Regions from separate parts of the Janthinobacterium sp. genome, predicted to be linked through region 1. Evidence: predicted binding sites of a transcription regulator. Region 1 holds the regulator's gene; each other region holds the start of a gene.
The links. The regulator sigma-54, encoded in region 1, starts transcription at its own class of promoters, with help from an activator protein. The targets are predictions, from matches to a motif close to TGGCANGNAANCTGCTTT.

Region 1 (7,701 bases):
CCGGGCAATTTGCGCAACGCCCGCCAATAAGCACTGGTCAGCGCTGCCGGAAGGGCGCAGAATGATGCTTTCAGGCATGCTAACTGTGTTTTAAAACAACGCCAGTACCGAGCTTGCAAGCAACAGAAAACGCTGAAAAGTCGGAAAATCGGCATTCAGCGACGGAAAAACCGGCTGGAGTTTCGTTTTTAATCAAGAAATAGCTAATTCACCTTGATGTTATTTTTTTGTTAAAATGATGACTACTCTTGCCGGAGCGCCCACTGCGCCGGCAGCAAGCATATACTGTTGAGAATTGGCGTTACAGGCCGCACAAACAGGCCTATAATTCGGCTCGCAAGCCTTCTGCGCATTGCACCATTTCATTGAGTGTCATGACTAATCTTAGCAAAATACTATCCCTCGAAAACGTCCTGCTGGACCTGGAAGTCTCCAGCAAAAAGCGCGCTTTCGAGCAAGCCGGCCTGATCTTCGAAAACAATTACGGCATCGCCCGCTCTACCGTGTCGGACAATCTGTTCGCGCGCGAACGCCTGGGTTCGACCGGCCTCGGTCATGGCGTGGCCGTGCCGCATGGCCGCATCAAGGGCACCAAGACGCTGAAGGCGCCACTGGGCGCCTTCGTGCGCCTGGTCGAACCGATTCCGTTCGAGTCGCCCGATGGCAAGCCCGTCAGCCTGCTGTTTTTTCTGCTGATCCCCGACCACGTTACCCAGCAGCATCTGGAAATCCTGTCGGAAATTGCCGAGATGTTTTCCGACGACGCCTTCCGCACGGCGCTGGCCACCGATCCGGAACCGAAATCCGTGCATTCGCGCATCGTCAATTGGCAACCTAGTCTGCAAGCGGCGGGTTAAACTTCAGGTCTTCCTCCACTCCTGAAGAAAACTGCCATGTTGCAAACGCCGCTGACGATACAACGCCTGTACGACGACAATCGTGAAAGTCTGCAACTGGGCTGGTTTGCCGGCTTTCCCGGCGGCGAGCGCCTGATCTCGGGCGATGTTTCCTCGGCCGCCGACCAGGTCGGCCATTTGAACCTGATCCACCCAGGCCGCATCCAGGTGTTTGGCCACCAGGAAATCAATTACTACCAGCGCCTGAAGGTCAATACGCGCACCCACGTGATCGGCGAGCTGATCGCCGGCGGCCCGCCCGCGCTGATCATCGCCCAAGGCCTGGAAACGCCACCCGACATCCTCGCCATCTGCGACGAGCAGAATATCCCGCTGTTTTCCACGCCGCTGCCGGCCGCGCAAGTGATCGACTTCCTGCGCGTCTACCTGTCAAAAAAGCTGGCGCAGCGCATCATCATGCATGGCGTTTTCATGGACGTGCTGGGCGTGGGCGTGCTGATCACGGGCGACTCGGGCCTGGGCAAGAGCGAGCTGGGACTGGAACTGATTTCGCGCAGCCACGGCCTGGTGGCCGACGATGCCGTCGAGTTTTCACGCATCGCGCCGAACATGATCGAAGGACGCTGCCCGCCGCTGCTGCAGAACCTGCTCGAAGTGCGTGGCCTGGGCCTGCTCGACATCAAGGCCATCTTTGGCGAAACGGCTGTGCGCCGCAAGATGCGGCTGAAACTGATCGTGCACCTGGTGCGCCGCAATGCGCTGGAAGAAGAAGTCGAGCGCCTGCCGTTCCTGTTCCCAACCGAAGACGTGCTGGGCCTGCCGATCCGCAAGGTCGTCATCCCCGTCGCCGCCGGCCGCAATATCGCCGTGCTGCTGGAAGCGGCCGTGCGCAATACCATCTTGCAATTGCGCGGCATCGATACCTTGCAGGAGTTCATGGAGCGGCAACGATTGGCCATGAGTGGCGATTGATATTGCCAAGGAGTTCGCCCTTGCAAGGGCGAACCGTTCCGCAGGCACGAAGCTGCGCTTCGTCAATTCCCTGCTTCACCAACGATTGGCAATGAGCGGCGATTAGCGCGTAGGTCGGATTAGCGGGCCTTGGCCCGCGTAATCCGACAACATTGTTGGCACCGGCACGTGGGTTTGTCCAATCCGCACCACACAAGTAATTGCAATAATTTGTAAGCCGGGTTGCCACGGGGCGCGCATGCGGTCTTTATTGTATGATTGCCGCATGCATATCGTCCTTATCACCGGCATCTCCGGCTCCGGCAAATCCGTCGCACTCAATGTGCTCGAAGACACCGGCTATTACTGCGTCGACAACCTGCCGCCGGCCCTGTTGCCGAACCTGGTGCAAACCCTGCGCGAAGAGGGCGCCACCCATTTGGCCGTGGCCGTCGATGCGCGCAGCGCCGAGTCGCTGGTCAGCCTGCCGCACAATGTGGCGCTGCTGCGCGACCAGGGACATGACGTCAAGGTGATGTTTCTGACTGCCACCACGCATTCGCTGGTGGCACGCTTTTCGGAAACGCGGCGCAGCCATCCGCTGTCGCATGAATTGCGCCCCGACGCCAATCCGGCCAGCCGCCGCACCCTGATCGAGTGCATCCTGGAAGAGCGCGAACGCCTGTCGGCGATCGAGCAGCTCGGCCATGTGATCGATACGTCCGAGCTGAGCGCCAACAAGCTGCGTGCCTGGGTCAAGGATATCGTTGCTTCCGAACGCGCGCCGCTGACCTTGTTCTTCGAATCGTTTGCCTTCAAGCTGGGCGTGCCGCTGGACGCCGACTTCGTGTTCGATGTGCGGGCCTTGCCGAATCCCTATTACGACCTAGCGCTGCGTCCGCTCGATGGCCGCGACGCGCCGGTGATCGCGTTTCTCGACGCACAGCCGAGTGCGCTGGAGATGTTTGCCGACATCCGCAATTTTGTGGAAAAATGGTTGCCGTCGTTCAAATCCGACAACCGCAGCTATCTGACGGTGGCGCTCGGCTGCACGGGCGGCCAGCACCGCTCGGTGTACATGGCGGAACATCTGGCGCAGTATTTTGCGGACAAGGAACGGGTCGTCCTGCGGCACCGCGAGCGTCACTGAGCAGTGAACGAGGAAAAAATGGCCGCAAAAAAGGGCGCGAGTAAAATACAGCGCGCCCTTAGTTGATCACAACAATCTGGAAACGGCAGGCCGGCTAGACAGCGGCGGCGGCTTCTTCAGAGTTGTCGGTGTTGTCAGGCAGATGCTTGATCGCCTCTTTACCGTGCCCTTGCACTTTGGTTTTGTACTTCATCACTTGCCGGTCCAGCTTGTCGATCAGGCTGTCGATCGCGGCATACAGGTCTTGCGCCAGGCTTTCCACATAGACGGTCTTGCCGCTCAGTCGCAGATTCACTTCGGCCTTCTGGCGTTTTTCTTTCTCTTTGAGGTTGTCGACGGTCAGAATCACGGCAATATCGATGACGTGATCGAAATGGCGTTTCACGCGTTCCAGTTTGGTTTGTACGTATTCACGGATGGCTGGTGTCACTTCGAGATGATGTCCGCTGATGGTGAGATTCATACACACTCCTAAAGATGATCGGGTTCGTGCGGTGTCCGTGACATCCGGACCGTAGAGGAACCGAAAAAACTACAAAGACTTACGCAGGCTCACTGGCGGAATTTTCAACGCTTCCCGGTATTTGGCAACAGTACGTCGCGCAATCACCATGCCTTGTTCCCCCAGCATGTCCGCAATCTTACTGTCGGATAAAGGATTTTTAGGGTTCTCTGCTCCTGTCAATTGCACGATCAATGCCCGTATCGCCGTCGAGGACGCTTCCCCTCCTGCTTCGGTGGCGACATGGCTGCCAAAGAAATACTTCAACTCAAACATTCCATGCGGGGTCAGCATGTACTTTTGGGTTGTTACCCGCGAGATAGTACTCTCGTGTAAACCCAGTGTATCAGCTATTTCACGAAGCACAAGTGGCCGCATGGCAACTGCGCCATGCGAGAAAAAATCCTTTTGTCGTTCTACTATCGCCTGCGCCACGCGCAGGATGGTATCGAAGCGCTGGCGCATGTTCTTGATCAGCCATTTGGCTTCCTGCAGCTGCGCGCCCATGCCGCCCTCGCCTTTGCCCTGCTTGAGCAGGTTGGCGTACATGGCGTTCACGCGCAGGCGTGGCATCACGTCATTGTTCAGCGATACCTGCCAGCCATTGCGGGCGCGCTTGACCACCACGTCCGGCACCACGTAGTCGGACACGTCGGACGCGAACACGGCGCCCGGATGGGGATTGCACAGGCGAATCACGGTCTGTGCTTCGCGCAGGTCTTCATCGTCGCAATCGAGGGCTTTTTTCAGCTTGTTGAAGTCGCGCTGGGCAAACCAGGTCAGGTGTTTTTCCACGATGGTCAGGGCCATGCGGCGCGTCACCAGCGCCACCTGTGGCAGGCGCTTGATCTGCAGCGCCAGGCATTCGGAGGCGTTGCGCGCGCCCACGCCGGCCGGGTCGAAACTTTGCAGCAGCGACAGCGCCGTGCGCAGCTCGTCGGCGTCCACTTCCAGCTCTTCCGGCAGGCGCGCCTGGATCTCCTCGAGTGGCTCTTCCAGATAGCCATTGTCGTCCAGCGCATCGATGATCAGTTCGACCAGCGCGCGGTCGCGCAGCTCCAGCACGGTCACGCGCATCTGCTCCATCAGGTGCTCGCGCAAGGTGCAGTGATGGGCCTCCAGTTGTGGCCTGGAATCTTCGTCATCGGGCGCCTTGCCGCGACTCGCTTCGTTCCAGTCGCTGTCGCCGCCTTCGGGCGCGGCCGTGCTTTCGCCGCCATCGCCATCAAAGGTTTCCGCTTCGGCGGCTGGCGCCGGCGCGTCCTGGCCCGGTGGCGCCGGCGGTGCTTCGCCGGGCGCCGCGGTCGAGCTCAGCGCACCATCGGACAGCAGGCGCAAGGAGCGGTCGAGCGGATCGTCGAGCCGTTCCAGCAAGGGATTATCGGTCAGCAATTGCTCGAGCTCCTGGTGCAATTCCAGGGTGGACAGTTGCAACAGGCGTATCGATTGCTGTAGTTGCGGCGTCAGTGCCAGATGCTGCGAGGTGCGCAGCTGCAGTGATTGTTTCATCGGCTTACATGCGGAAGTGTTCGCCCAGATACACGCGGCGCACCGACTCGTTGGCGATGATGTCGTCGGGCCGCCCGGACGCCAGCACCGAGCCCTGGTTGATGATGTAGGCGCGGTCGCAGATGCCCAGCGTTTCGCGCACATTATGGTCGGTGATCAGCACGCCGATATTGCGTTCCTTCAAAAACCGCACGATGCGCTGGATCTCGATCACGGCGATCGGATCGACGCCGGCGAACGGTTCATCGAGCAGCACGAAGCGGGGATCGGTGGCCAGCGCGCGGGCAATTTCCACGCGCCGCCGTTCACCGCCCGACAGCGACAGGGCCTGGTTTTCGCGCAGCTTTTCGATCTGCAAGTCGGCCAGCAGCTTGTCGAGGCGCTCCTCGATCTCGGGCTTTTTCAGCGGACGGCCGTCGACGGTCTGGATTTCCAGCACGGCGCGAATATTGTCTTCCACCGTCAGCTTGCGAAATACCGACGCTTCCTGCGGCAGGTAGGACAGGCCCATCTGCGCGCGGCGGTGGATCGGCAGGCTGGAGATATCGACGCCGCTGATGTCGATGGTGCCGCCGTCCGACGGCACCAGGCCGACGATCATGTAGAACGAGGTGGTCTTGCCGGCGCCGTTCGGACCCAAGAGGCCCACCACTTCGCCGCATTCGACTTGCAGCGACACGTCATGCACGACCTGCCGCTTGCCATAGGTCTTTTGCAGTCCCCGCACGATCAGGGTGCTGCCACAGCGTAAATTGTTGTCCATTATTTCTTTCCTGGCGTGGGCACCGGCGCAGGCGCGGCGGGCGCCTTCTCCGCCGGCGTCTTGTTCTTCGGCTGGATCACCATGCGCACGCTGCCGGCGCCCGGGGCGCTGGTACCGCTGTTGCTGTTTTCCATGTTGAACAACTCGTTGCGGCTGTCATACGAGATAAAGGCGCCGTTGGCCACGTCGGTCGGCTTGGTGCCTTCCAGGCGCGTGAGCTTGGCGCGGGTAAACAGTTTCACCACTTCCGTCTTGTTGTTGTATTCCACGCGCTCGGCTTCGCCTTCGATCCACAGGTCGCCGGCGCCATCGCGTTTCTGGCGGAAAGTGGCCAGCTTGCCCGCATCGGCCCAGAACGTGATGAACTGGTAGCCCTGCGGATCTTCCGTGATCAGGGCGCGGCCGGCCTTCATGGTCAGCGTACCTTTTACCAGCACCACGTCGCCGGTCAGCGTGCGCGTCTGCTTGATGTCATCGACCTGGCCGCGCTGGGCGGTGATCACGGCTTCTTTTTCGGAGTCGGCCTTTTCGGCCCGGGCCGTGCCCATCACGGCCAGCGAGAACAGGCTCAACAGCAAGATTTTTTTCATTTTATATTAGTCCTTTTGCATATCTTTTATTGGGCCGGCGCAGCAGCGGGCGCCTGCACCGGCGTGCGCGGCGGAATCACGATGCGCACCGAATTGGGCACGTCCACCACGCTGGTGGCGTTGTTGGCGTTCAGGCCCACGCCGGTCACATGCGAGCGGCCCGACACCAGGTCGACCGGCACGGCCGACTCCATCCGCTCTTCGTCGGGGTAAATCGTCAGCGCCTCGGTTTTCAGCGTCAGGTTCTGCGTTTTCGGCCCGGCTATGCGGTCGATCACCACATTGCGCGACAACTGCAGGCGCGTGTTGTTCTGGTCGATATGCGCCAGTTCCGCGTTCATGTTCAGCGGCGGCACGCCCGGGCTGATCTTGCGCACGAAAGGCTGGTCGATATTGGACGAATCGTCAGCCGGGAAATGCGTGAGCTTGGCGCCGGACACGATATAGCTCGGTTTGCCCTGCAAATCCATGCGCACCATGCTGAAATTGGTGACGAAATAATCGGGCTCGTCGAGCTTCTTGCTGCCATTGACGTCCTGGCTGCTCTTGTTCATCACTTCGAGCAGCCAGAAGCTGCCCAGTGCGAACACGACGGCGCCCAGCACGGTAAAAATCATGCGCCAGCGATGGGCGCCTTCTGGCTTCCGCATAGTGTTTCACTCTCAAAAAGTTGTGCCTCCCTGCCGGTCCGGCAGGCCTGCGGGCATCAGATCACCTTGGCCTGTGTCAGGTCATGGATATGCAGCGCGCCGACCAGCTTGCCGTCAGCGTCGACCACCAGCATCTGATTGATGCGGTGCTGCTCCATCACGGCCACGGCATCGACGGCCAGACGGTCGGGCGCGATGCTGCGCGGCTGCGCATGCATCACGTCGCGGATCGCCACTTGCGTGAAATCCTGCACGCGTTCGAACATGCGGCGCAGGTCGCCATCGGTAAACACGCCCACCGGGCGGTCCTGCGCATCGACCACGGCCGTCATGCCCATGCCCTTCCTTGTCATTTCTTCCAGCGCCTGCAGCAGCGATGCGTCCACCGGCACTTTCGGCACCCGCTCGCCGCTGCGCATCACGTCATGCACGTGCGTCAGCAGGCGGCGGCCCAGGGCGCCACCCGGATGCGAACGGGCAAAATCTTCTTCCTTGAAGCCCCGCAAGTCCAGCAGCGCCACCGCCAGCGCGTCGCCCAGCGCCAGCGTCACGGTGGTGCTGGCGGTCGGCGCCAGGTTCAGCGGACAGGCTTCTTTTTCCACCGAGATATCGAGATGCACGTCGGCCAGCTGTGCCAGGCTCGACTGCGGCTTGCCCGTCATCGAGATCAGCACGCCGCCCATGCGCTTGACGACCGGCATGATGGCCATCAGTTCGGCCGATTCGCCG
Region 2 (7,701 bases), on a different contig from region 1:
AGATCCGGCGCTTCCGCCGAGGGGCCGGTTGCCTGTTCCCCATGGCAGCGCGCGCAGTTGGCCTGGAAGACCTGCGCCCCAAGGGCGATGGCGGCAGGGTCGCCGCGTACCGGGTTGGTTTCCCCGGCCTGCGCGGCCAGCGGAGAAAACAGCAAAAGCAGAAGCAGTCGGTGCATGGCGGGGCTCCGGTATTACCAGCCGGCCGGGCAGCCGGTGCAGCCCTCCAGGTTGGCGTCGGGGAAAATGGCAAAGCGCAGGATGGCGCGCTCTAGGTTGGCGTTCTTCAGGTTCGAGCCCCAGAACTTGGCTTCCTGCAGGTCGGCGTCGACCAGGCTGGCGCCCACCAGGCTGGCGAGATTCAGGCGTGCCGCCTCCAGGCTGGCGCCGCGCAGGTCGGCGCCGTCCATGTCGGCGCGCATCAACCGGCTCGTTTCCAGGTTGGCGCCGGCCAGGATGGCGTGCCGGAACGAGGCGCCCGGCGCATTGAGCGAATACGCCATCGCACCCGTCAGGTCGGCGCCGTCGAGCAGGGCGCCGGCCAGGTTGGTGCTGCGCAGGTTGGCCCGCATCAGGCGCGCGCCGCGCAGGTCGGCGCCGTGCAGGTCCTTGCCGACCAGGTTGGCGCCGCGCAGGTCGGCGTTCGCGCATTGCGCATACGGCCACAGGTGGCAGCCGCCGATGATGGTGACCTCGGGCGCGGCCTCGCCCTGGATGGTCTGCGCGCCGGCAGGCGGTGCCAGGCACAGGGCCCAGCACAGCAGCGCGCCGAGAGCCATCAGACTACCCGGCGCCGTCCTCATTTGCTCGCTACCCGCGATGGCGCTTTCGGCAGCTTGAAGACCCAGTAGCTGCCGCCCTGCGTCACCTGCTTGGTCAGCTCGGCCATGTCGCCGCCCCACAGCGGCACCGCGCCGCCGTAGCCGCTCGACAGGCCGATATACTGCTCGCCATCCTGTTCCCAGGTGACGGGCACGGACACCACGCCGGAGCCGGTCTGGTACTTCCACAGTTCCTTGCCGGTCTTGGCATCGAACGCTTTCACGAAGCCGTCCGAGGTTCCCGTGATCAGCAGGCCGCCGGCGGTGGTCAGGGTGCCGCCCCACAGCGGGAATTTTTCCTTGTTTTCCCAGACGATCTTGCCGGTCTTCGGATCGATCGCGCGCAGGGTGCCGATATGGTCGTCATACAGGCGCTTGATGCGGAAGCCCTGGCCCAGGTAGGCGGAACCGGCCTTGTAGTGGATTTGCTCGGTCCAGTAATCCATGCCCCAGTGGTTGGCGGGGATGTAGAACAGGCCCGTGTCCGGCGAATACGACATCGGCATCCAGTTGGTGCCGCCCAGGAATGGCGGCGACACGAAAACGGCCTTGCCCTTGTCGGCGCCCGCTTCCGGCAGCGGCGGGCGCTTGCCGTTTTCCACCGGCCGGCCCGTTTTCAGGTCGATGCTCTTGGCCCAGTTGATGCCGTCGACAAAAGGCCAGGCGTTGATCAAGGACGTCGGCTTGTTCGGATAGCCGGCACCCAGGGCCAGCTTGGTGCGATCGGTAACGTAGAAGTAGCCATTGCGGTCGGCATGCGCGGAGGCCTTGACCAGCTTGCCCGTTTTGGCGTCCTTGTAGTCGAACAGCACCACCGAGTTATTCCCCGAGAAATCCCAGGCATCGTTCGGCGTGTGCTGGTAAAAGCCTTTCAGTTCGCCCGTGCTGGCGTCGACATAGGCCTGGCCCGAGGTGAACAGGCTGTCCCAGTTGCGCGGATCGTCGCCTTCCTTGGTACGCTCCCAGGTATTCCATGGCGCAGGGTTGCCGGCGCCGATGACGATGGTATTGGTCTCCGGGTCGAACGAGGCCGTCTGCCATGGCGCGCCGCCGCCATGTTCCCACGATTCGCGCAGCTTGCCGTCCTTGTCGCGCGGCCAGCTCGGCGCCCTGGCGTCGCCGGTCGGCGTGCCCGGTTTGCCGTCGGTGCGGCCGACGTGGCCTTCGACCAGCGGACGCGCCCAGACCTCGGCACCGGTTTCCGGATCGCGCGCGAACAGCCAGCCCTGGGCGCCGAATTCGTCACCCGAGTTACCGTGGATGAGCAGCACGCGGCCGCCTTTTTCGCGAATGATGAATGGCGCGCCGGTCATCGTGTAGCCGAGTTTCTGGTCGCCGAATTTTTCGTTCCACATCACCTTGCCGGTGTTCTTGTTGAGCGCCACGATGCGCGCGTCGAGCGTGCCGAAATACACCTTGTCGCCAAAGATGGCCGGTCCGCGGTTGACCACGTCGCAGCAGGGGCGGATATCGTCGGGCAGGCGGTGCTCATAGGCCCACAGCTGTTTGCCGGTCTTCGCGTCGAGCGCATAAATGCGCGAGTACGAGGCCGTCACGTAGATGATGCCGTCGTGGACCAGCGCCTGCGCTTCCTGGCCGCGCTGCTTTTCGCCGCCGAAAGAAAAGGTCCAGGCAGGCACGATCTGGTCAACGTTTTTCGTGTTGATTTTTTTCGCCAGGCTGTGGCGCTGCGCTTTCAGGCCCAGGCCATAGCTGAGCACTTCGGTCGTGCCCTTGTCGGCGTTGGCGATATCGTCCCAGGTGACTTTGGTGTCGGCGGCCGTGGCGGCGCCGGCGATCAGGGCGAGGATGGCGAAAGCGATTGGACGTGGAAATACTGGCTGCATGCTGGTCTCCCTTGCTGGTTTTATAGTTGGTGGTGCGACGTGGTCGCTGATGACCAATTGAGCAACATGCATGCCAGGCGTTTTGCGCAGCGTTGACGACCAGGTGTGCGCCGTCCTGCCACAGTGGGCACGGTAATGCTGTCCTGTTTTGTCACAGTGCGCTGGCGCCGCCCGTGGCGGGCGGGTGCTGGCACAAGGGTTGCTGATGGACGGGCAAGGCCGCCTTGCGCCTTCTTGATAACGACAACAGGAGACCACCATGCATCAACCATTACGCCGCCATTTTCTTTGCCAACTGCTCGCCGTTGGCGGCATGGGCGCCGCCTCGCTGGCCGGTGCACAATCGAGTGCACCCAAGGTCGACGAGGACAGCGACCAGGCGAAAGCGCTGGGCTATCGCCACGATACGAACAAGGTCGATACCAAAAAATACCCGCAGCACAAGCCGGCGCAGCACTGTGCCAACTGTTCGTTTTTTCAGGGGAAAAAGGACGATGCCTGGGCGGGGTGCGCCATGTTTGGCCGCAAGCAGATTGCGGCGCCGGGGTGGTGCATGGCGTGGGCGAAAGTGCCGGGGTGAGGGGACGTAATCCGGCACGGTTAACAATGTTGTCGGATTACGGCCCTGCGGGCCTGTTCCGACCTACGGTTTATGCAGGTGCGTAGGTCGGGTTAGCGCGCAAGCGCGTAACCCGACAACACCACTGTCCTACAACGGCACCTCGCGCCGCGTCTCCAGATACGCCTTCACCGCCCAGATCGCCTCCTGGCTGAATACGCCCTCGAATGGCGGCATATACACGGCGCCATTGCGCGAGCGGCCATGGCGCACCGTCTCCAGCACATACTGATCAATTTCCTGCGCGCAAGCCTCTTTTTTCTTGGCATCCGGCAAGGCCGCACAGTCATTGTCGAGCTTGCGCAAATCCGGCGCCATGCCGCCCGACACGGCTTCCAGCCCGTGGCAGCGCGCGCAGTTCTGGGTAAAGGCAGAGTTGCCGATCCGTATCGCTTCCGCATTGTTGCGATACGGGTTTTCCGTGCGCCACTCGGCGCCCAGTTGTGGCAGTGTGGATGTATCGACCGCCTGCGGCGTCATGTTGCCGTGCGCCCAGACGGCCGCGGCCGCCAGCATGCAGGCCAGGCCGCCGGCGGCCAGCCGCAGGGTACGCAGGCGCCGGGTATGGATGGTGGTAGAAATACGTGGGGTCATGATGGTCTCCGTTCTGGTTATGCGCTCGATCGCGTCATGACCTGGGTAGCAATCGGTATGCCATCGCGCGCATCGCCATGCGCCGTGCCGCTGCAGCTGTTGCGCTGCTCAGAAACGGAACAACGGCAAGGCGCGGATGATCCTATTTGACGCAGCGCGCCGGCTGGGCGGGCGGCCATCGCCGCTATTTGCAGGCTGGCACGGCAATTGCAAAACAAGAGATCAGGATCACCTGACACAACACTCCTAGGGCCGCCTCGCGGCGGCTTTCATCGAAGCTAAGACCAACGAGAAAGAGGACGACATGAATCTGGCAGACATCAGCAAACTGGGCGTAGCCAATCCCTTCAAACAGCGCTACGACAACTATATCGGCGGCAAGTTCGTCGCTCCCGTCAAAGGCGAATACTTCGGCAATATCACGCCGATCACGGGCCAGGTGTTTTGCGAAGTGGCCCGTTCCACTGCGGAAGACGTCGAGCTGGCGCTGGACGCCGCGCATGCCGCCAAGGATGCGTGGGGCAAGACCTCGCAGACCGAACGCGCCAATATCCTCAATAAAATCGCCGACCGCATGGAAGCGAACCTGGCGCTGATCGCCACCGCCGAAACCATCGACAACGGCAAGCCGATCCGCGAAACCACGGCCGCCGACATCCCGCTGGCGATCGACCATTTCCGCTATTTCGCCGGCTGCATCCGCGCCCAGGAAGGTTCCGTGGCGCAGATCGATTCGGAAACCTACGCCTATCACTTCCACGAGCCGCTGGGCGTGGTCGGCCAGATCATCCCGTGGAATTTTCCTATCCTGATGGCGGTGTGGAAGCTGGCGCCGGCCCTGGCCGCCGGCAACTGCGTGGTACTGAAACCCGCCGAGCAGACGCCGGCCTCGATCATGGTGCTGATCGAACTGATCGGCGACCTGCTGCCGCCGGGCGTGCTCAATATCGTCAACGGCTATGGCCTGGAAGCGGGCAAACCGCTGGCATCGAACAAACGCATTGCAAAAATTGCGTTCACCGGCGAGACGGGTACCGGCCGTCTGATCATGCAGTACGCGGCGCAGAACCTGATTCCGGTCACGCTGGAGCTGGGCGGCAAGTCGCCGAACATTTTCTTTGCCGATGTGATGGACGCCGACGATGCGTTCTTCGACAAGTGCCTGGAAGGCTTTGCCATGTTCGCGCTGAACCAGGGCGAGGTGTGCACCTGCCCGTCGCGCGTGCTGATCCAGGAATCGATCTACGAAGCGTTCATCGCCCGTGCACTGGAGCGCGTGGCGAAGATCAAGCAGGGCAACCCGCTCGACTCTTCCACCATGCTGGGCGCGCAGGCATCGCAGGAGCAGCTGGAAAAAATCCTGTCGTATATCGATATCGGCAAGCAGGAAGGCGCTGAAGTACTGGCCGGCGGCGAGCGCAATACGCAGGGCGGCGACCTGGAACAGGGCTACTACGTGCGTCCGACCGTGTTCAAGGGCGACAACAGCATGCGCATCTTCCAGGAAGAGATTTTCGGGCCAGTCGTCTCCGTCACCACTTTCAAGGACGAAGCCGATGCGCTGCGCATCGCCAACGACACCCTGTATGGCCTGGGCGCGGGCCTGTGGACGCGCGACGGTTCGCGCGCCTTCCGTGTCGGCCGCGCCATCCAGGCCGGCCGCGTGTGGACCAATTGCTACCACCTGTATCCGGCCCACGCCGCATTCGGTGGCTACAAGCAGTCGGGTATCGGCCGCGAAAACCACAAGATGATGCTGGACCATTACCAGCAGACGAAAAACCTGCTGGTGTCGTACAGCCCGAACGCGCTGGGCTTCTTCTGAGGAGTCGTCATGACCATGGAACGCGTGACGGCCACGGCGGCCGCACTCGACATGCTGGCCACCCTGCGTGGCAAGCATGGACCGCTGATGTTTTTCCAGTCGGGCGGCTGCTGCGATGGCAGCGCGCCGATGTGCTACGCGGCCGGCGAGTTCAATCTTTCCGACACCGACGTTTACCTCGGCAACCTGGACGGCACGCCGTTCTACATGGGCATCGAGCAGTTCGCGTACTGGGAACATACGCAGCTGATCATCGACGTGGTCGATGGCAATGGCGGCATGTTCTCGCTCGATAACGGCACCGGCCGGCGCTTTCTCACGCGCTCGCGCCTGTTCACCGACGACGAGCTGGCGCAGCTGCGGCATCCCTCGAAAGGCGTGACCAACTAGTTTGTTGCCACCCGGTCTGGAACACAGCGGGCGTCATCTCCCCGCTCGCCCGGATACGGTTTAGCTGGCGGCTGCGGCCGTCAGCTTTTTTTACGCCTGCCCGACCACACTGGAGACCATGATGCATACCATGGCGCGCTGCCGGCGCGCGATAACGCTCGCCCTTTTCCTTGTCCTTCACCTGGCGGCGGGCGCGCTGGCGCTGCTGCTCGGCGCCGCCACCGCGCAGGCGGGGGTAATGACAAAAGCCGAACTGGCGCAACGTTTTCCGGCGCCGCTGACGGTCGGCGAACGCGATGCGGAGCTGCCGGTCTGGCCTCTGTTCCGCCAGGGCGCCAATGGCGGCGAGCTGGCCGGCTATGTCTTCGAATCGGTCGATCTGGCGCCCATTCCCGGCTTTTCGGGGGTGCCCGTCAACCTGCTGGTGGCGATCGATCCCGCCGGGCGCTTTCTCGGCGTCGAGGTGCTGTCGCAGCATGAGCCGGTATTCCAGTACGGCCTGGGCGAAGCGCCGCTGTTCGAATTCGTCAAACAATACCGGGGCGTCTCGCTCAAACAGCATATCGGCATCGAGACCAATGGCCGGCGTACGCGCCAGCCTGACGCCGCGCGCGTGACTATCGACGGTGTCTCCAAGGCGACTGTTTCGGTGCGCATCATCAATGAAAGCGTGCTGGCAGCGGCCTTGCTGGTGTCGCGCCGCAAGCTGGGGTTTGGCGCGGGCAGGGGAGCGGGCGGGATGGCCCGCGTGCGCACGGATCTTCTCGACACCATGACGTTCGAGCGCCTGTTGGGCGAGGGACTGGTGCGGCATCTGCGGGTGACCAACGCGCAGCTGGAAAAGCTGTACGCCGGCAGCGATGGTGCGCGGCTCGACGAGGAAGCGCTGCGCCAGCCCGGCGATATTTTTATCGACCTGTATCTCGCCTGCGTCTCCGTGCCCGGCGTGGCGCGCAGCCTGCTGACCGAAGCGAGCCTGGAAAAACTCAAGCCCTGGATAGAGCAGGGCGACCAGGCCATTCTGGTGATCTCGTCGGGCCGCCATCGCGTGCCGGGCGAGGACTTTACGCGCGGCGGCATACCCGAGCGGCTGCTGCTGCGCCAGCACGAATTGGCCATCGATATGCGCGACCTCGATCTCGACCTGAAACTGCTGCCCGGAATTCCTGCGCCAGCGGACGCCAGCCTGACCGTGTTTCGCGTGCCGGCCGAAGCGGGGCTCGACCCTGGCGCCGCGTTTGATTTCACCGTGCCGGTCACGCGCAGCAAGGGCCAGTTCTATCCGGAGCGCATTGTGCGCGAGCTGCCGGTCACCTATCGCGTGACATCGCGTTTCCTGATTGCCGCGCCGGGTGACACGAGCTGGCATGCGGCATGGAGCGAGCGGCGCAGCGATCTGCTGATACTGGCGGCGGGACTGGCCGTGCTGGCGCTGGCACTGTCGATGCCGCGCAAACTGAGCAGCAACGGTCGCCGCTTCGCCTGGTTCCGCCTTGTCTATCTGGCCTTTACTGTCGGCTTTATCGGCTACTGCGCGCAGGCGCAGCTCTCGATCGTCAACCTGACCGGCGCGCTGCAGGCGCTGGTGGCCGGGCGCGGCCTGTCATT
Region 3 (7,701 bases), on a different contig from region 1:
CACGGCGGCGGCGCGCCAGCCGCGGTGGCTCAGCGTTCCCGTAAACGGCGCCGAGCCGACCACGTTGCCGGTCAGGCGCACGGTGGCCGGATCGAAGCCTGCCTGCAGCACGATGCGGCTGCCTTCGTTTTCGGCGCGCACCGGTTCAATGCTGAAGTACTCGCGCATCACCTTGGCGCAGCCTTCATGCACCACGCGGGCGGCGGCGCCGATATCGGCATCGGCATGGCTGGCCAGGTTTTCCTGGGTAAAGTCGATCAATCGTGCTTCGCGTTGCAGCAGCGCCAGCAGTTGCAGCGCGGCGTCGGGCGTGGCTTCCTTCAGGATGACGGGAGCGGCGGCAGGCGTTGGCACCGGCGCCGGTGCGGGCGCCGGGGCGACGGGCGCGACCGGTGCGGCCTCGGGCAGGTTCAGCTTTTCCACGCGGGCGGCATAGGCGCCATCGGACAGGGTGCTGAAAAAAGCGCCAAAGGCCAGCGGGATGCGGCGCCAGAACGACGGATGGTTTGGTGTGCTCATAATGGATGCGTTCTCTTATAGTAGGGCGTCGGCGGCGCGCGCTTGAGTGGCTCGATGCGCAGGGCCGCTTCGCGGTGTGTTGCAAGGCTCGGGCTGCTTGACGGCCCGGCGTTTGCCCGCATGATACCAGTTAGCGGCGCAGGGCCAAAGCGGGCGTCCGCCTTGCGCGTTGCGTATGTTTTATGTTTGGCAATAGAATGCAGGCAATCGCATATTAATAAAAAGGAAATCATGCAATTTTCTATCAAGCTGGTCAAGGTGGCTGCGGCGGTAGCACTGATTGCGCTGGCCGGTTGCGGCAGCAAGAGCGAAAGCGGCGGACAATCGAGTCCGGCACGCCTGCAGGGCAAGGAAAAGGGCGCCGAGTTTCTCGCCTATGAACACTCGGTCGGCGTCGATACGGGCGAGGCGCAGGTGCGGCCGCTGTATGAAAAGGTCGTGGCCGCCTGCAAGGCCGATACGGCCAATGGCTGCATGCTGCTCGACTCCAGCCTCGACAGTGGCCGCTACATGCAGGCGCGTATCAGTCTGCGCGCCAAGCCGGCCGGGGTGCAGAAAATTGTCGCGCTGGTGGCGGCCGAAGGCGAGCTGACCAGCCAGGGCACCAAGGCGGAAGACCTGGGCCGACCCGTGATGGACAGCCGCAAACGGCTGGAAATGCTCAGGCAATACCAGGCGCAGCTGCAGGAACTGGAAAAGAAGTCGGGCAACGATGTCGACGCGCTGATCAAGGTGACCAAGGAGCTCGCCACCGTGCAGACCGAGCTGGAGGAGGCGACGGCGGAAAAATCGCTGCTGATGCAGCGCATCGATACGGACTTGCTGAATGTCTCGATCAGCGCGCAGGGCAAGCGCAGCTTCTGGTCGCCGGTGAAGCGCTCGCTGGGCAACTTCACGGAAAACCTGTCCGAGGGCACGGCCAACGCGATTACCGCGCTGGCCTACATCCTGCCCTGGCTGGCCGGCTTTGCGATCCTGTTCCCGCTGCTGCGCAAAGGCTGGCGCCGGCTGCGCGCACCACGCAAGGGCGTGGCAAAGTAAAGCACCAGCGCGTGGCGTTTCTGGCACCCGGCTGCACAGTCCTTGTGCAGCCGGGTTTTTTTTCGTGCGACAAAACCATCTGCGCACCATATCGTGGCGCGTTTGCTCCTGTCGCGTCAGGGCCGATGCTGGCATGCATTCTGCTTTAACAACATTCGTATGCCCCTCTAGCCTATCCCTCACCCTCAGGAGTCAACATGTCACGACGCATCATCTTGAAAGCGGCAGCAGCAGGCGCACTGGCCATGGTTACCTCGGCGTTTACGCAGCCGGCGTTTGCCGCCGACACCATCAAGGTCGGGATTCTGCATTCGCTGTCCGGCACCATGGCCATTTCCGAAACCTCGCTGAAAGACGTGGCCTTGATGACGATCGCCGAGATCAACGCCAAGGGCGGCGTGCTGGGCAAGCAGCTCGAACCGGTGGTGGTCGACCCCGCGTCGAACTGGCCGCTGTTCGCGGAAAAAGCGCGCCAGCTGGTAGCGCAGGACAAGGTGTCGGTGGTGTTCGGCTGCTGGACCTCGGTGTCGCGCAAATCGGTGCTGCCGGTGTTCAAGGAACTCAACAGCCTGCTGTTCTACCCGGTACAGTACGAGGGCGAGGAGCTGGAAAAGAATGTGTTCTATACGGGCGCCGCGCCGAACCAGCAGGCGATTCCGGCGGTTGAATACCTGATGAGCGCGGACGGCGGCGGCGCCAAGCGCTTCGTGCTGCTGGGCACCGATTACGTGTATCCGCGCACCACCAACAAGATCCTGCGCGCATTCCTGAAAAGCAAGGGCGTCAAGGACAGCGATATCAGCGAAGTCTATACCCCGTTCGGCCATGCCGACTACCAGACCATCGTTGCCAATATCAAGAAATTCTCGGCCGGCGGCAAGACGGCCGTCATTTCGACCATCAATGGCGACTCGAATGTGCCGTTCTACAAGGAGCTGGGCAATGCAGGCCTGAAGGCGACCGACGTGCCGGTGGTGGCGTTCTCGGTCGGCGAAGAAGAGCTGCGCGGCATCGACACCAAGCCGCTGCTGGGCCACCTGGCGGCATGGAATTATTTCGAGTCCGTCAAGAACCCGGTGAATACCGACTTCATCAAGAAGTGGAAAGCGTATGCAGTGAAACAGAAGCTGCCGAACGCCGGCTCGGTGGTCACCAACGACCCGATGGAGGCGACCTATGTCGGCATCCATATGTGGGCACAAGCCGTGGAAAAAGCCAAGTCCACCGACACCGACAAGGTCATCGCCGCCATGGGCGGCCAGAGCTTCAGGGCGCCATCGGGCTTCACCCTGACCATGGACCCGACCAACCACCACCTGCACAAGCCCGTGATGATCGGCGAGATCAAGGCCGACGGCCAGTTCAATGTGGTGTGGAAAACTAAAGAGCCGATCCGCGCGCAGCCGTGGAGCCCGTTTATCAAGGGCAATGAGGCGAAGCAGAAGTTGTAACGCTGATATGTAACCCACCAGCAACTGCCGGGGTCGGACCCTCAGGGACTAGGCGTCCCCGTCCGACCCCAGTCCTTGCCTTTGGGGTAAGCGAACTCCCTAAGCCGCTCTCATCAGGAACTTACAATGCAGCTCCTCCCCAAACTGCTGGTCCTCGCCTGCCTGCTTTTCTCTTCGCTGGCGCAGGCCGCCGTCGACCCCGCATTACTGAAACCGCTGGCCGGCGACGACCCCGAAGCCCGTCTCGCGGCCGTCGGCCAGCTCGCCGCGCTGGCCACGCCCGAGGCCGCCCGTGTCTTGCTTGCCCTGCAGGCCGAAACCCTGTATGCCACCCCGCGCGGCGATGTGCTGATCGTCGAAGGCGATGGCGCGCAAGCCTACGACCCTGCCACCGGCAAGACGGCGGCCACGCCCGACGGCATCGACGGCGTCATGGTCAACAACCGCTTGCGTGGCGTGGTCGAGGGCGCCTTGTCGGGCCTCAAGCTGCTGGCACCGGAACGCGGCGAACGCCTGGCCGCCGCGCAGCAATTGCAAAAGGCCGTCAGTCCCGCGCAAGTGCCGCTGATCCGCAAGGCGCTGGCGCAGGAGACCGATCCCGAGATCAAGCCGCTGCTGCAGGTGCTGATCGCCAGCGCCAATCTGCACGCACCCGACAGTGCCGTGCGCAGGCAGGCGGTGCAGGACCTGGCCGCCAGCAGCGATGCGCGCCTGCTTTCGCCCCTGCAGGCGATGCTGGACAAGGGGCCGGACGGCAAGCCTGGCGAACCCGACGAAGCGGTGCGCATTGCCGCGGTCGATACGATAGGCCAGATCAAGGGCCGCGTGCAGCGCACCGAATTTGTCGGCAATATCTTTTATGGCCTGTCGCTGGGCAGCGTGCTGCTGCTGGCGGCGCTGGGCCTGGCGATCACCTTCGGGCTGATGGGCATTATCAATATGGCGCATGGCGAACTCTTGATGATCGGCGCCTACACCACGTATCTGTGCCAGCTGTTTTTCCGCAGCTACCTGCCCGGCATGCAGGACTGGTACCTGGTGGCGGCGCTGCCGGCTGCGTTCCTTGTGGCAGGGGCGGTGGGCGTGCTGCTGGAACGCACGGTGATCCGCTGGCTGTATGGCCGGCCATTGGAGACGCTGCTGGCGACCTGGGGCATCAGCCTGATCCTGATGCAGCTGGTCCGCACGATTTTTGGCGCGCAGAACGTGGAAGTGGCCAATCCGGCCTGGATGTCGGGCGGCGTCACCGTGCTCGGTTCGCTGGTGTTGCCGTATAACCGCATCGCCATTATCGCCTTCGCCATGCTGGTGGTGGTGGCGGTGTGGCTGATCCTCAATAAAACCCGGCTCGGCCTGTTCGTGCGCGCCGTCACGCAAAACCGCCGCATGGCCGACTGCGTGGGCGTGGCCACCGGCAAGGTCGACATGCTGACCTTCGGCCTCGGCTCCGGCATTGCGGGCCTCGGCGGCGTGGCGCTGTCGCAGCTGGGCAATGTGGGGCCGGACCTGGGGCAGAGCTATATCGTCGACTCGTTCATGGTGGTGGTGCTGGGCGGCGTGGGCCAGCTGGCCGGTACCGTGATCGCGGCGCTGGGCCTCGGCGAAGTCAACAAATTCCTGGAACCGGTGGCGGGCGCCGTGCTGGCCAAGATCGCCATCCTGGTGTTCATCATTATTTTCATCCAGCGCCGGCCGCAGGGCCTGTTTGCCATGAAGGGACGCAGCGTCGAATGATTACCTCACTCCGTGTCAGGCAGGGCCTGTTTTCGCGGCCCGTGTGGGCGGCGATCGCCGCCTTCACCATCGTGGCAGCCTTGCTGCCCGTCTTCAACCTGCTGTTTGCCGAAGGCCATCGGCTGCATGTGTCGGCCTACACGGTCGGCCTGGTCGGCAAGTTCATGTGCTATGCGCTGGCCGCGCTGGCGCTCGACCTGGTCTGGGGCTATACCGGCATCCTGTCGCTGGGCCATGGCGTGTTCTTTGCGCTGGGCGCCTATGCGCACGGCATGTACCTGATGCGCGCCATCGGTGCCGGGGGCCAGTATCAGAGTGCCTTGCCCGACTTTATGGTGTTCCTCGACTGGAAAACCTATCCCTGGTACTGGGCCTTCACCGAACATTTCTGGTACTGCATGGCGCTGGTGGTGCTGGTGCCGGGCGTGCTGGCCTTTGTGTTCGGCTACTTTGCGTTCCGTTCGCGCATCAAGGGCGTGTATTTTTCCATCATCACGCAGGCGATGACGTATGCCTTCATGCTGCTGTTCTTCCGCAACGATACTGGCTTTGGCGGCAACAACGGTTTTACGGACTTCAAGACCATCCTTGGCCACAGCGTGACGGCGCCCGAGACCAAGGCCGTGCTGTTCCTGCTGACCCTGGCGTTCCTGCTTGCCGCGCTGATCGGTGCGCGCGCCATCGTCAGCTCCAAGCTGGGCCGCGTGCTGCAGGGCGTGCGCGATGGCGAGGCGCGGCTGATGTTTTTGGGCTATAACCCGCTGTGGTTCAAGCTGTTTGTCTGGACCCTGTCGGCCGTGCTGTGCGGCATTGCCGGCGCCCTCTACGTGCCGCAGGTGGGCATTATCAACCCGTCCGAAATGTCGCCGGCCAATTCCATCGAGATGGTGGTGTGGGTGGCGGTCGGCGGGCGCGGCACCCTGATCGGCCCGATCCTGGGCGCGTTTACCGTCAACGGCCTGAAAAGCTGGTTTACAGCCGCCTTGCCCGAACTGTGGCTGTTCGCGCTGGGGCTGCTGTTTATCGTCGTCACGCTGTTCATGCAGCAGGGCATGCTGGGCATGCTGGCCAAACTGAAACGCAGGAAAAGCGCCATCGCGGCAGAGGAGGCCGCATGAGCATCCGCATGTTGCCCGGCATGGCCGGGGCCGAAGCCGGGGCGGGCCCGTCGTATGCGCGCGTCAAAGGCGAGGGCGTCGACACCACCCATGGCGCCATCCTGTACCTGGAAGACATCACCGTCTCGTTCGACGGCTTCAAGGCCATCAACAAGCTCAGTCTCGATATTTCGGTGGGCGAATTGCGCTGCATTATCGGCCCGAATGGCGCGGGCAAGACCACCATGATGGACGTGATCACCGGCAAGACGCGGCCCACCTCCGGCACGGCCTGGTTCGGCCAGACCATGGACCTGTCGACCATGACCGAATACGCGATCGCCCACGCCGGCATCGGCCGCAAGTTCCAGCGCCCCACCGTATTCGAGCAGCATACGGTGTTCGACAACCTGGAACTGGCGATGAAGATGAACAAGCGCGTGGCCACCACGCTGTTTGCGCGCCTGACCTCGGAGCAGGAAGGCAAGATCGAAGCCATCCTGCGCCTGATCCGCCTGCACGGCCAGGAGGCGCGGCTGGCCGGGCTGCTGTCGCACGGCCAGAAGCAGTGGCTGGAAATCGGCATGCTCTTGATGCAGGAGCCGCAGCTCATTTTGCTCGACGAACCGGTGGCCGGCATGTCGGACGCGGAAACGGCGCGCACGGCGGAACTGTTGAACGAACTGCGCGGCAAGCATTCCATCATGGTGGTCGAGCACGACATGGGATTTGTCACGGAAATCGCGCAGCAGGGCATCGTGACCGTGCTGCATGAAGGCAGCGTGCTGGCGCAGGGCCGCATGGACGAAGTGCAAGCCGACGAGCGCGTGATCGAAGTCTACCTGGGAAGATAAGCATGCTGGAAGCGACGCAACTGAATCAGTATTATGGCTCCTCGCACACCCTGCGCGGCGTGTCCCTGACGGCCCGCAAGGGTGAATGCCTGGCTTTACTGGGCCGCAATGGCGTGGGCAAGACCACCTTGCTCAAATGCCTGATGGGCGTGCTGCCGGTGGCGCAGGGCACGGTGGTGTTCAATGGGCGCGACATTACCAAATTGTCGCCGCATGCGCGGGCCAGGCTGGGCATTGCCTATGTGCCGCAGGGCCGCGATATCTTTGCCCGTCTGACGGTCGAGGAAAACCTGCTGATGGGCATGGCCGTCAAGAAGGGGCGGCAGGCCTCGCACATCGACGACACCGTGTATGAGCTGTTTCCGGTGCTGAAGGACATGCTGCAGCGGCGCGGCGGAGATTTGTCCGGCGGCCAGCAGCAGCAGCTGGCGATCGCCCGTGCGCTGCTGGCCGAACCTCAGCTGATTATCTTCGACGAGCCGACAGAAGGCATCCAGCCATCCGTCATCAAGGATATCGGCCGCGTGATCAGCCTGCTCAAGCAGCGCGGCGATATCGCCATCGTGCTGTGCGAACAGTATTTTGATTTCGCGCGCGAACTGGCGGACCAGTTTATCGTGCTGTCGCGCGGCAGCGTGGTGGCCAGCGGCCCCGCCGGGCTGATGGATGGCGAGGATGTCAGGCGCCACCTGGCTGTCTGACGGCGCCATTCAGCTGGCACTGCCGGCAACGACAAAGTTGCCGGCAAATATGCGCTTGTCATTGACATTACATATTTATGCGCAATACTTCCCCTGTTGCCGCTTGTAACGCCCCTCGTCTTTCTTCCCCGATTCTCGTTTGCTTCTCTCCACCTGACCGCAGGAGCCTGCCCATGATAACGACCGACCATACTTTGCATCTGCCTGCCACGCCGCTCCATGCCCATGCACGGGTGGATCTGGCCATGAGCAAGATCGTCGAGCTTGGCATTGCCGAGCAAGCCGCCTATGGCACGGTGTGCGC
Region 4 (7,701 bases), on a different contig from region 1:
CGGTGCCTGCCGGACGACAAGCCGGCAGCGCCGCCCGTCTTGCCTTTAACATCTTGTTTTTCAAGTCAGATTGGATCCGTAGCAAGTTTTTTTATGTTTTTCGGGAACTTTTGATTTGAATGTTTGTCTCACTTTTTTGGTCCCTTGTTGGACGTCAGGAAAGGTGAGCATGACAGACGGTTTTTCGTATCACGCGGCATTTGCCCGCAACCTGGGCTGGGTCACCCGGGCAGAGCAGGACAGCTTGCGCGGCAAGCGGGTGGCCATCGCCGGCATGGGCGGCGTTGGCGGGGTGCATCTGCTGACGCTGGCGCGGCTGGGCATCGGCGCATTTCATCTTGCCGATTTCGACACCTTCGATATCGCCAACTTCAACCGCCAGGCCGGCGCCATGGTATCGACCCTGGGCCAGCCCAAGGCCGATGTCCTGGCGCGGATGGCGCGCGACATCAATCCCGAACTCGACCTCAAGCTGTTCCCGGACGGCATCCATGACGGCAACCTGGCCGATTTCTTCGATGGCGTCGACCTGTACGTCGACGGCCTCGACTTCTTTGCCTTTCCGGCGCGCCAGTCCACGTTCGCCATGTGCGCGCAACTGGGCATCCCGGCCATCACGGCCGCACCGCTGGGCATGGGCACGGCCGTGCTCAGTTTCCTGCCAGGCCAGATGACGTTCGAGGAATACTTCGGCTGGGGCGATCTGCCGGAAGAGGAAAAAGCCCTGCGTTTCCTGGTCGGCCTGGCGCCCGCCGGGCTACACGGCCCGTATCTGGTTGATCCGTCCGCCATCAACCTCAAGGAGCGGCGCGGGCCATCGACCATCATGGGCTGCCAGCTGTGCGCCGGCGCCGCAGCCACCGAAGCGCTGAAGATCCTGCTGGGACGCGGCAAGGTGTGGGCCGCGCCGCATGGCATGCATTTCGATGCTTATCGGAACAAGCTGGTGCATACATGGCGTCCGGGCGGCAACCGCCATCCGCTGCAGCGCCTGGCCATGCATATCATCAAGCGGCGCCGCGCCGCGCAGGGAGCGTAAATGCATGCTGACCATCCGATCGACGCCACCTTGACCGCCATCCTGGAGCAGGCGCGCTGGGCGCCCAGCGGCGACAACACCCAGCCCTGGCGCTTTGCAGTGCGCGGACCGCGCCATGTGGTGGTACATGGCTTCGATACGCGCTCGCACTGCGTGTATGACCTCGATGGCCATCCCAGCCAGCTGTCGCTGGGGGCGTTGCTGGAAAGCATGGCGCTGGCGGCCAGCAGCCATGGCTTGCGCATGGAGGCGCAGCGGCGCACCGGCATGCCCGATCACCTGCCCACGTTTGACGCCGTATTTGTCGACGCCCCCGGCATGCCGCCCGATCCGCTGGCGGCGCTGCTGCCACGGCGCAGCGTACAGCGGCGCCGGCTCAGCACGCGCAGCCTGCGTGTCAGCGAAAAGGCGGCGCTGGCCGCCAGCTTGCCGCCCGGTTACGGCGTGCTGTGGCTCGAAGGCGCGCGCACGCGCTTCGCCTGCGCACGGCTGATGTTCAATAACGCCCGCCTGCGCCTGATCATGCCCGAAGCGCACCAGGTGCACCGCGACGTGATCGAATGGAACGCGCGCTTCAGCGCCGACCGGATTCCCGACCAGGCGCTGGGTGTCGATCCGATGACGGCGAAACTGATGCGCTGGATTATGCGCAGCTGGCGCCGCGTGGATTTCTTCAATACCTGGCTGGCCGGCACGCTGGCGCCGCGCCTGCAGATGGATCTGCTGCCGGGCTGGTATTGCGCCGCGCATTTTGCGCTGCTGGCCGAAGCGCCGCCACGCCACATCGACGACTACGTGGCTGCCGGACGCGCCATGCAGCGCTTCTGGCTGACGGCCACCGAACTGGGTCTGCAGTTGCAGCCGGAACTGACGCCGCTGATCTTTGCCCGCTACGTGCGCGAACGGCGCGTTTTTTCGCGGACCGGCGGCTTGCAGGAGCTTGCGCAGGAACTGGCCGTGCAAACCCGCGAATTGCTCGGCGACACGGTCAGTGAACGGGCCGTCTTTTTGGGCCGCATCGGCGCCGGGCCGCCGGCTGACGCCCGGTCGCTGCGCCGCCCGCTCAAGGATCTGCTGGTGGCGGAGTCGACCCATGCGTAAGATCGGCGCAACCGAAATCGTGGTCTTCCTGTGCCTGCTGGCATCGATACTGCTGCTGGGCATTGCCAGCACCGCCTGGCTGCTCGCTGCGGTGCCGCTGGGAGACTTCCGCGGCGTGGTGCTGCTCGCCGCCACGCTCGTGCTGAGCTATCTGTGGGCGTTTGCGATGTACCGCCTGTGCCTGCGGTTGTGGCCGCTGCATGAGGGCAGCGCCGCACCCGGTTCGCGCGCCGAATTTGCCGCCAACCTCAATATCCTGTTTTATTTGCTGTTGTTCAATTCGCTGATCCGCACGCACATCATTCCCTTGCCATTGATGCGGCTGGTCTACCTGGCGCTCGGCGCGCGGCTGGGATCGAACACCTACAGCGCTGGCGCCTTGCTCGATCCGCCGTTGACGACGATCGGTAGCAATGCCATCGTCGGCCACGACGCCGTGGTGTTTGCGCATGTGATCGAAGGCGAGCGGCTGGAATTGAAGCGCGTCGTGATCGGTGACGGCGTGACCATCGGCGCGCACGCGGTGATCATGGCGGGCGTGACCATCGGCGACGGCGCCATTATTTCGGCCGGGGCCGTGGTGACCAAGGACAGCGTGGTGGGCGCGGGCGAAGTCTGGGGCGGCATACCCGCGCGCCTGCTGAAAAAGGCGGCGGGCGCGACGGCAGCTGCCTGATTGCAGGCTGTTGTGGCGTCTGTCAGTGCCTGCGGCGTTGCAGGCACAGGCCGATCAGCCCCAGTCCCAGCAGCGCCAGTGTGCCCGGCTCGCTGACCTGTACCACGCGCGGTATGATGTTCAGGTCCGCACTGTTGACCGTATTGAGTGTCAACGTATAGTTGCCGGCCACCAGATTATTGCTCAGGGCGGTAAACATGCCGCCACAACTGGTGCCGGTACCGGTGCCGGTCGGCGCGCCGCAGCCGAGGGGATCGTAGGTCAGCAGATTGCCGGCAGTCAGCGTATTGGCGGAATAGCTCAGGTTCAGGTCGGCAGCATCGGCAAGTTCCGTGCCGCGGAAGATGCCCGAACCGACGGTGCCGTCCGGCGACCAGTTGAAAACAGTTTGTCCCAGCGCATTCGTAATGGTAAAGCTCACCGACATATTGGCGGTGGACGCGGAACCGGGTCCGGCCAGCGTATCGAGATAGACTTGCATGAAGGGCGCCGCCCGGAAGTTGAACAGGATGGTGGCGCCCGGCGCACCCACCACCAGGTTGACCGATAAGCCGGTATTGGAGCCATTGCGTCCCGAGGCATCGGCACTGCCCGTATCGAACATGAAAGCCTCGGCCACATTGACCGAATGGGTGCTGGTCGCGCCCGGTGGGAATGGCGGAATTTGCGAACTGATGATCTGCGCATCGCCGCGTGAATAGGAGGTGCTGCCCAAGCCCTGCCGCGTGAAATTGTTTTGCCCATGCGTCACCGCGCCCAATGCCGCTTGTTGTGCATCGACAAAACCGTTGCCGCCCCGGATAACGCTGGCGCCATTCAGCGTGGCGGTCGCGCGCGAGATATCGGTATTGCCGGCCACCGAGATCGAACCGGTCGGGTTGCTGATGGTCAGGCCAAAGATATTATTGTAGGAGTAGCCGTACGCCGAGGCGTGGACGCTGCCGCTGGCGCCGGCCGTCAACACGCAGGCCACGGCCAGCATGAGGGACGTGAGTGGTCGCGAAAATCGTTTCATGTCTATCCTTGCTGTGCTGCGGCTGCCTGGTGTAAAAAATGCCGACAGTGATGGTTGCCGTGGCAGTGGAAAAAAGGCGAGGGATGGCCCTCGCCGCAAGTACCACCTGTCGTCTCAAGCCTTGATTTTCCGGCGGCTGGCGTAGCCCAGTCCGGCCAGGCCCAGTCCCAGCAAGGCCAGGGTGCCTGGTTCCGGCACGGCAGCCACTTTGACCAGGTCGACGCTTTCCACGGCGTTCAGGGTCAGCGTATAGCTGCCGGCGGCAAGTGCATTGGTCAGTGCCGCAAAGGTGCCGCCGCATGCGGTGCCGATGCCGGTGCCGGTCGGCGCGCCGCAACCGGTCGGGTCATAGGTAAACAGCGTGCCGCGCGTGAGGAAGTTGGTCGACAGGTTGGTATTGAGGTTGGCCGCATCGGCCGTTTCCGTGCCGCCCGTGATGCCGGAGCCGACCAGGCCGTCCGGCGCCCAGTTGAACACGGTGGCGCCGAGCGCGTTGGTGATGCTGAAGGTCACCACCAGGTTGGCCGTCGACGACGAGCCCAGTCCCACGTCGCTGTTCAGGAACACTTGCATGAAGGGCGCGGCCAGGAAATTGAAGGCCAGCGTGGCAGTCGGCGAGCCGACCACGAAGTTGACCGAGAAGCCGGTGGTCGATCCGTTGCGGCCCGATGCGTCGGCGGTGCCGGCCGTATCGAGATGGGCTTCGGCCACATTGACGGCCTGGGTGCTGGTCGCGCCGGCGGGGAAGGGCGGGAACTGGGTGCTGACGATCTGGGCGTCGCCGCGCGCATAGGTGCCGGTCGGGCCTTGCTGCGTGAAGTCGTTCTGGCCCTTGGTGACGGCGCCGACCGCCGATTGTGGCGAGTCAAGTATGCCAGAGCCGCCATTGATTACGCTCACGCCGTTCAGGGTCGAGGTGCTGCGCGAGATGTTGGTGGTGCTGGCCACGGTGACGACGCCGGTCGGATTGGAAATGGTCAGGCCGAAGATATTGTCGTAGGAGTAGCCATACGCGCCAGCCTGGGCGCCGCCGGCGGCGCACAGCATGGCCAGCGCTGCCGCAGCGGGGAGCAGTTTCAGTTGAGACATTTTCATTTGGGTTACCTCACAGCATGAGTGGATGGAATTGCGAAGTCTGGTCAGAGTCCTGTCGGCAGGTGCTCATGCACGTTACTAGCGACTTCCATGCCAAGCTGCGGATTTGCTTGTAAATCAAGGGCCTGCGGAAGATTGACTGATTTTTTCCGGCAATTGCGCGCGCAGTTGTAAAAAATGCCGACGCGCTGCAGGCCATGCTGCCAGTCGGGTTCAGGGCAGCAGGGCGTGAATGCGGCTGAGCAAGCGTGCATCGGGCGCATAGCCGTGGAACGCCGTCGCCAGTTGCTGCGCAGCTTGCCGGGCCCGCTCGTCCGCGAGCAGGCGCGTGACGGCCATACGCAAGCTTGCCTCCTGAAAACGGTCGGCGCGCAGCAGCACGCCGGCGCCGGCCGCCGCCACGCCATGCATGTTCAGGAACTGATCGAGATTGCCGGCGATGCCGATCACGGGCACGCCGGCCGCCAGCGCCTGCTGGCTGGTGGGGCTGCCGCCGTTGCAGATCACCAAGCTGGCGCGCCGCGCCGCCGCGTCGCCGGGCAGGTAGGGGGCGACAAAGGCATTGGACGGCACGCTGCCCAGTTCGATGGCGCCTGCCGTGGCGGCCATTACGGTCACCGGCAGCGCCGCCAGCGCATCGAGCACGCGTGGCAGCAGTTGTGCCTGGCCGGAGCTGCCCAGCGTCAGGTAGATCAGCGGCCTGTCCTGATCCAGTTCCGGACGCTGCCACCAGGGCGGCAGCGCCATCGGCGGCGCCCAGATGACGGCGCCCAGGTAGCCATGGTGGGGTGGCATGTCATGCGGGGGGAACAACTGCGGGATGTCGGCATACAGGGTCTGGTCGGCGTCCGTGTAGGTGCGGCGCAAATCGCTGCCCAGGGACGCCAGGCCATGGCGGCGGCGTACGCGGTTCAGCGGTACCGCATGGCTGGCAAAGGCCAGGGGACGGATCAGGCGAAACAGGGGATTGGCCAGCCAGATGGGCAGCATGCGCGTGAGCGGCAGGCTGGGCACCGTGTAGTGCTGGCGCACGTGGGGGCTCCAGTAAGCGTTGCTGATGGTGATGTAGGGGATCTGGCGCAATCGGGCGCTGACCGACAGCGACAGGCGGAAGTCGCCGATCACGAGGTCGGGTTTGATCAGGTCCAGCAGGCGCAGGTCGTCGTCGACATAGGCCTGCAGCGTTGCTTCGTCATATACGGGCTTGCCCTGCGCCAGCGCCTGCAAAAACTGCCGCGGCGCGATGCTGGTGATGCGCGAGCGCCGCAGCGACGCATCCTGGAAACAGAAATCGTAGCCGTCCGCGCATGCAAAGTGCACCTCGTATTGCTTGTCGTCCAGACCCTGCGCCAAGGTCAGCGGACGGCCCACATGGGCCAGCGTGACTGCCTCGGCGATAAATAAAATTTTCTTGCGGCCCATCAGTGCTCCGTTTGTCCCATGACAAAGTTGGAGCGTGTGGGTGCCGATTGGTTCCCCTGGCACTCTTGAGCGCCATGATTTTTTAGCCTGCGTTACAGTAGGGGCCAAAGGAGGCAGCCATGAACACACTGAACCGCAAACCCGATCTGCATGCACACAGCACCCCGGAACCCGACAACGTTCCGCCGCCGGAAGGCGATCCGCTGACCCCGCCGCCGGAAAAAATGCCCGACGTCGACCCGGTGCCGATCGAAGAACCGACGCCGCCGCAGCCACCCGTCAAGATGCAGTGAACGCCGCCGGAGGGAGGGTGCGCCAATAAAACAACAGCAGTGGCGGAAAATGTTGGCTGGCACACACAAAGCAGCAGTGAACTGCTGTGTGTCACGCGGTCGTCATGATTCTGTTCTTATAATGAGACATCACAATAATTCTGGTACAGGAGAGCATCATGGGCAATTCACTGCATAACAAAATCTACCTGGGCCGCCGCACTGCGCTGGACAGCAAGAGCTTGCTGGCGCTGGCCTTGACGGGCGCCGTGGCCGGCTGCGGCCTGGCCTGGTTGCTGCTGCGCGGCTTCAAATAAGCAGCGCCTGCGCGCTATTTCAGGGGGCTGCACGCATGCCGTGCAGTCACTGAATCAGCTTGCCTGTTGCCGATGCGCAGCGGGGCGCGTACCATGGGGGCCGAACACCTGGCCTTTTATGGAAAAGTAATGAAGAACGAGAAATTAACAACCGATGAATATGACGCGCTGGAGCAAGTTGCACGCGGCATCAAGACCGAGCGCCCGAGCGCTTGCGTGGCCCGCAATGCCAAGCGCCTGTCCGGCCTGAAGCTGCTCAGCTATGCCCGGGATGGCCGTCTGTCCATCACCGAAAAAGCACAGCAACTGCTGTTCCTGCGCCGCTGCATCATGGGCTTGCGCGCTGTCGCCGCCGATCCGCTGACCAGACTCGATACCGATGTGGCTTACTTCCTGGGCAAGAAAGCCCATATCGTGGCGCGCGCAGACGGCGAGGGTCACGACATCTCCGACAAGGGCCGCGACTCGCTGGCCGACATCGACACGCTGGGCCTGTAAGGTCCTTCACCGGCCCCTGGGGCCGGTTTTCACATCCCCCTCACTTTTTTACTTTTCCCCTTTGGAGAACACTTTGGACAGTGCGATGAACTGGTCGGCCCACGAACTGACGATGACGGTCCTGATGACGCCCGATATGGCCAACTTTTCCGGCAACGTGCACGGCGGCACCATCCTGAAATACCTCGACAGTGTTGCCTACGCCTGTGCCAGCCGGTATTCGGGCAGCTATGTGGTGACATTGTCGGTCGACCAGGTAATGTTTT

Region 2: a site for sigma-54 is predicted at 3,924-3,941, ahead of pedF (cytochrome c-550 PedF). Genes of this name have one in related genera too.
Region 3: a site for sigma-54 is predicted at 1,690-1,707, ahead of urtA (urea ABC transporter substrate-binding protein). Genes of this name have one in related genera too.
Region 4: a site for sigma-54 is predicted at 5,005-5,022, ahead of RTQ46_RS01895 (EDSAP-1 family PEP-CTERM protein). Genes of this name have one in related genera too.

What each region holds. Positions count from the first base shown of each region.
Region 1 covers NZ_DAMAGB010000001.1:263,237-270,937, reverse strand. The annotation lists gene queF (NADPH-dependent 7-cyano-7-deazaguanine reductase QueF) at 1-30, shown strand, start outside; gene RTQ46_RS01265 (PTS sugar transporter subunit IIA) at 375-857, shown strand; gene hprK (HPr(Ser) kinase/phosphatase) at 894-1,829, shown strand; gene rapZ (RNase adapter RapZ) at 2,095-2,958, shown strand; gene hpf (ribosome hibernation-promoting factor, HPF/YfiA family) at 3,053-3,421, opposite strand; gene RTQ46_RS01245 (RNA polymerase factor sigma-54) at 3,491-4,969, opposite strand; gene lptB (LPS export ABC transporter ATP-binding protein) at 4,974-5,732, opposite strand; gene lptA (lipopolysaccharide transport periplasmic protein LptA) at 5,732-6,322, opposite strand; gene lptC (LPS export ABC transporter periplasmic protein LptC) at 6,349-6,972, opposite strand; gene RTQ46_RS01225 (KpsF/GutQ family sugar-phosphate isomerase) at 7,029-7,701, opposite strand, start outside.
Region 2 covers NZ_DAMAGB010000071.1:9,136-16,836, forward strand. The annotation lists gene RTQ46_RS25965 (c-type cytochrome) at 1-176, opposite strand, end outside; gene RTQ46_RS25970 (pentapeptide repeat-containing protein) at 192-776, opposite strand; gene RTQ46_RS25975 (methanol/ethanol family PQQ-dependent dehydrogenase) at 797-2,665, opposite strand; gene RTQ46_RS25980 (high-potential iron-sulfur protein) at 2,925-3,245, shown strand; gene pedF (cytochrome c-550 PedF) at 3,375-3,878, opposite strand; gene adh (aldehyde dehydrogenase) at 4,183-5,703, shown strand; gene RTQ46_RS25995 (DUF779 domain-containing protein) at 5,713-6,093, shown strand; gene RTQ46_RS26000 (4Fe-4S binding protein) at 6,212-7,701, shown strand, end outside.
Region 3 covers NZ_DAMAGB010000051.1:15,124-22,824, forward strand. The annotation lists gene RTQ46_RS22800 (DUF2760 domain-containing protein) at 1-519, opposite strand, end outside; gene RTQ46_RS22805 (DUF4349 domain-containing protein) at 751-1,560, shown strand; gene urtA (urea ABC transporter substrate-binding protein) at 1,758-3,011, shown strand; gene urtB (urea ABC transporter permease subunit UrtB) at 3,138-4,745, shown strand; gene urtC (urea ABC transporter permease subunit UrtC) at 4,742-5,863, shown strand; gene urtD (urea ABC transporter ATP-binding protein UrtD) at 5,860-6,696, shown strand; gene urtE (urea ABC transporter ATP-binding subunit UrtE) at 6,699-7,397, shown strand; gene RTQ46_RS22835 (hypothetical protein) at 7,571-7,701, shown strand, end outside.
Region 4 covers NZ_DAMAGB010000002.1:47,822-55,522, reverse strand. The annotation lists gene RTQ46_RS01915 (ThiF family adenylyltransferase) at 170-1,039, shown strand; gene RTQ46_RS01910 (nitroreductase family protein) at 1,040-2,140, shown strand; gene RTQ46_RS01905 (acyltransferase) at 2,133-2,816, shown strand; gene RTQ46_RS01900 (EDSAP-1 family PEP-CTERM protein) at 2,839-3,831, opposite strand; gene RTQ46_RS01895 (EDSAP-1 family PEP-CTERM protein) at 3,946-4,926, opposite strand; gene RTQ46_RS01890 (glycosyltransferase) at 5,140-6,348, opposite strand; gene RTQ46_RS01885 (hypothetical protein) at 6,468-6,641, shown strand; gene RTQ46_RS01880 (hypothetical protein) at 6,800-6,937, shown strand; gene RTQ46_RS01875 (hypothetical protein) at 7,067-7,435, shown strand; gene RTQ46_RS01870 (acyl-CoA thioesterase) at 7,521-7,701, shown strand, end outside.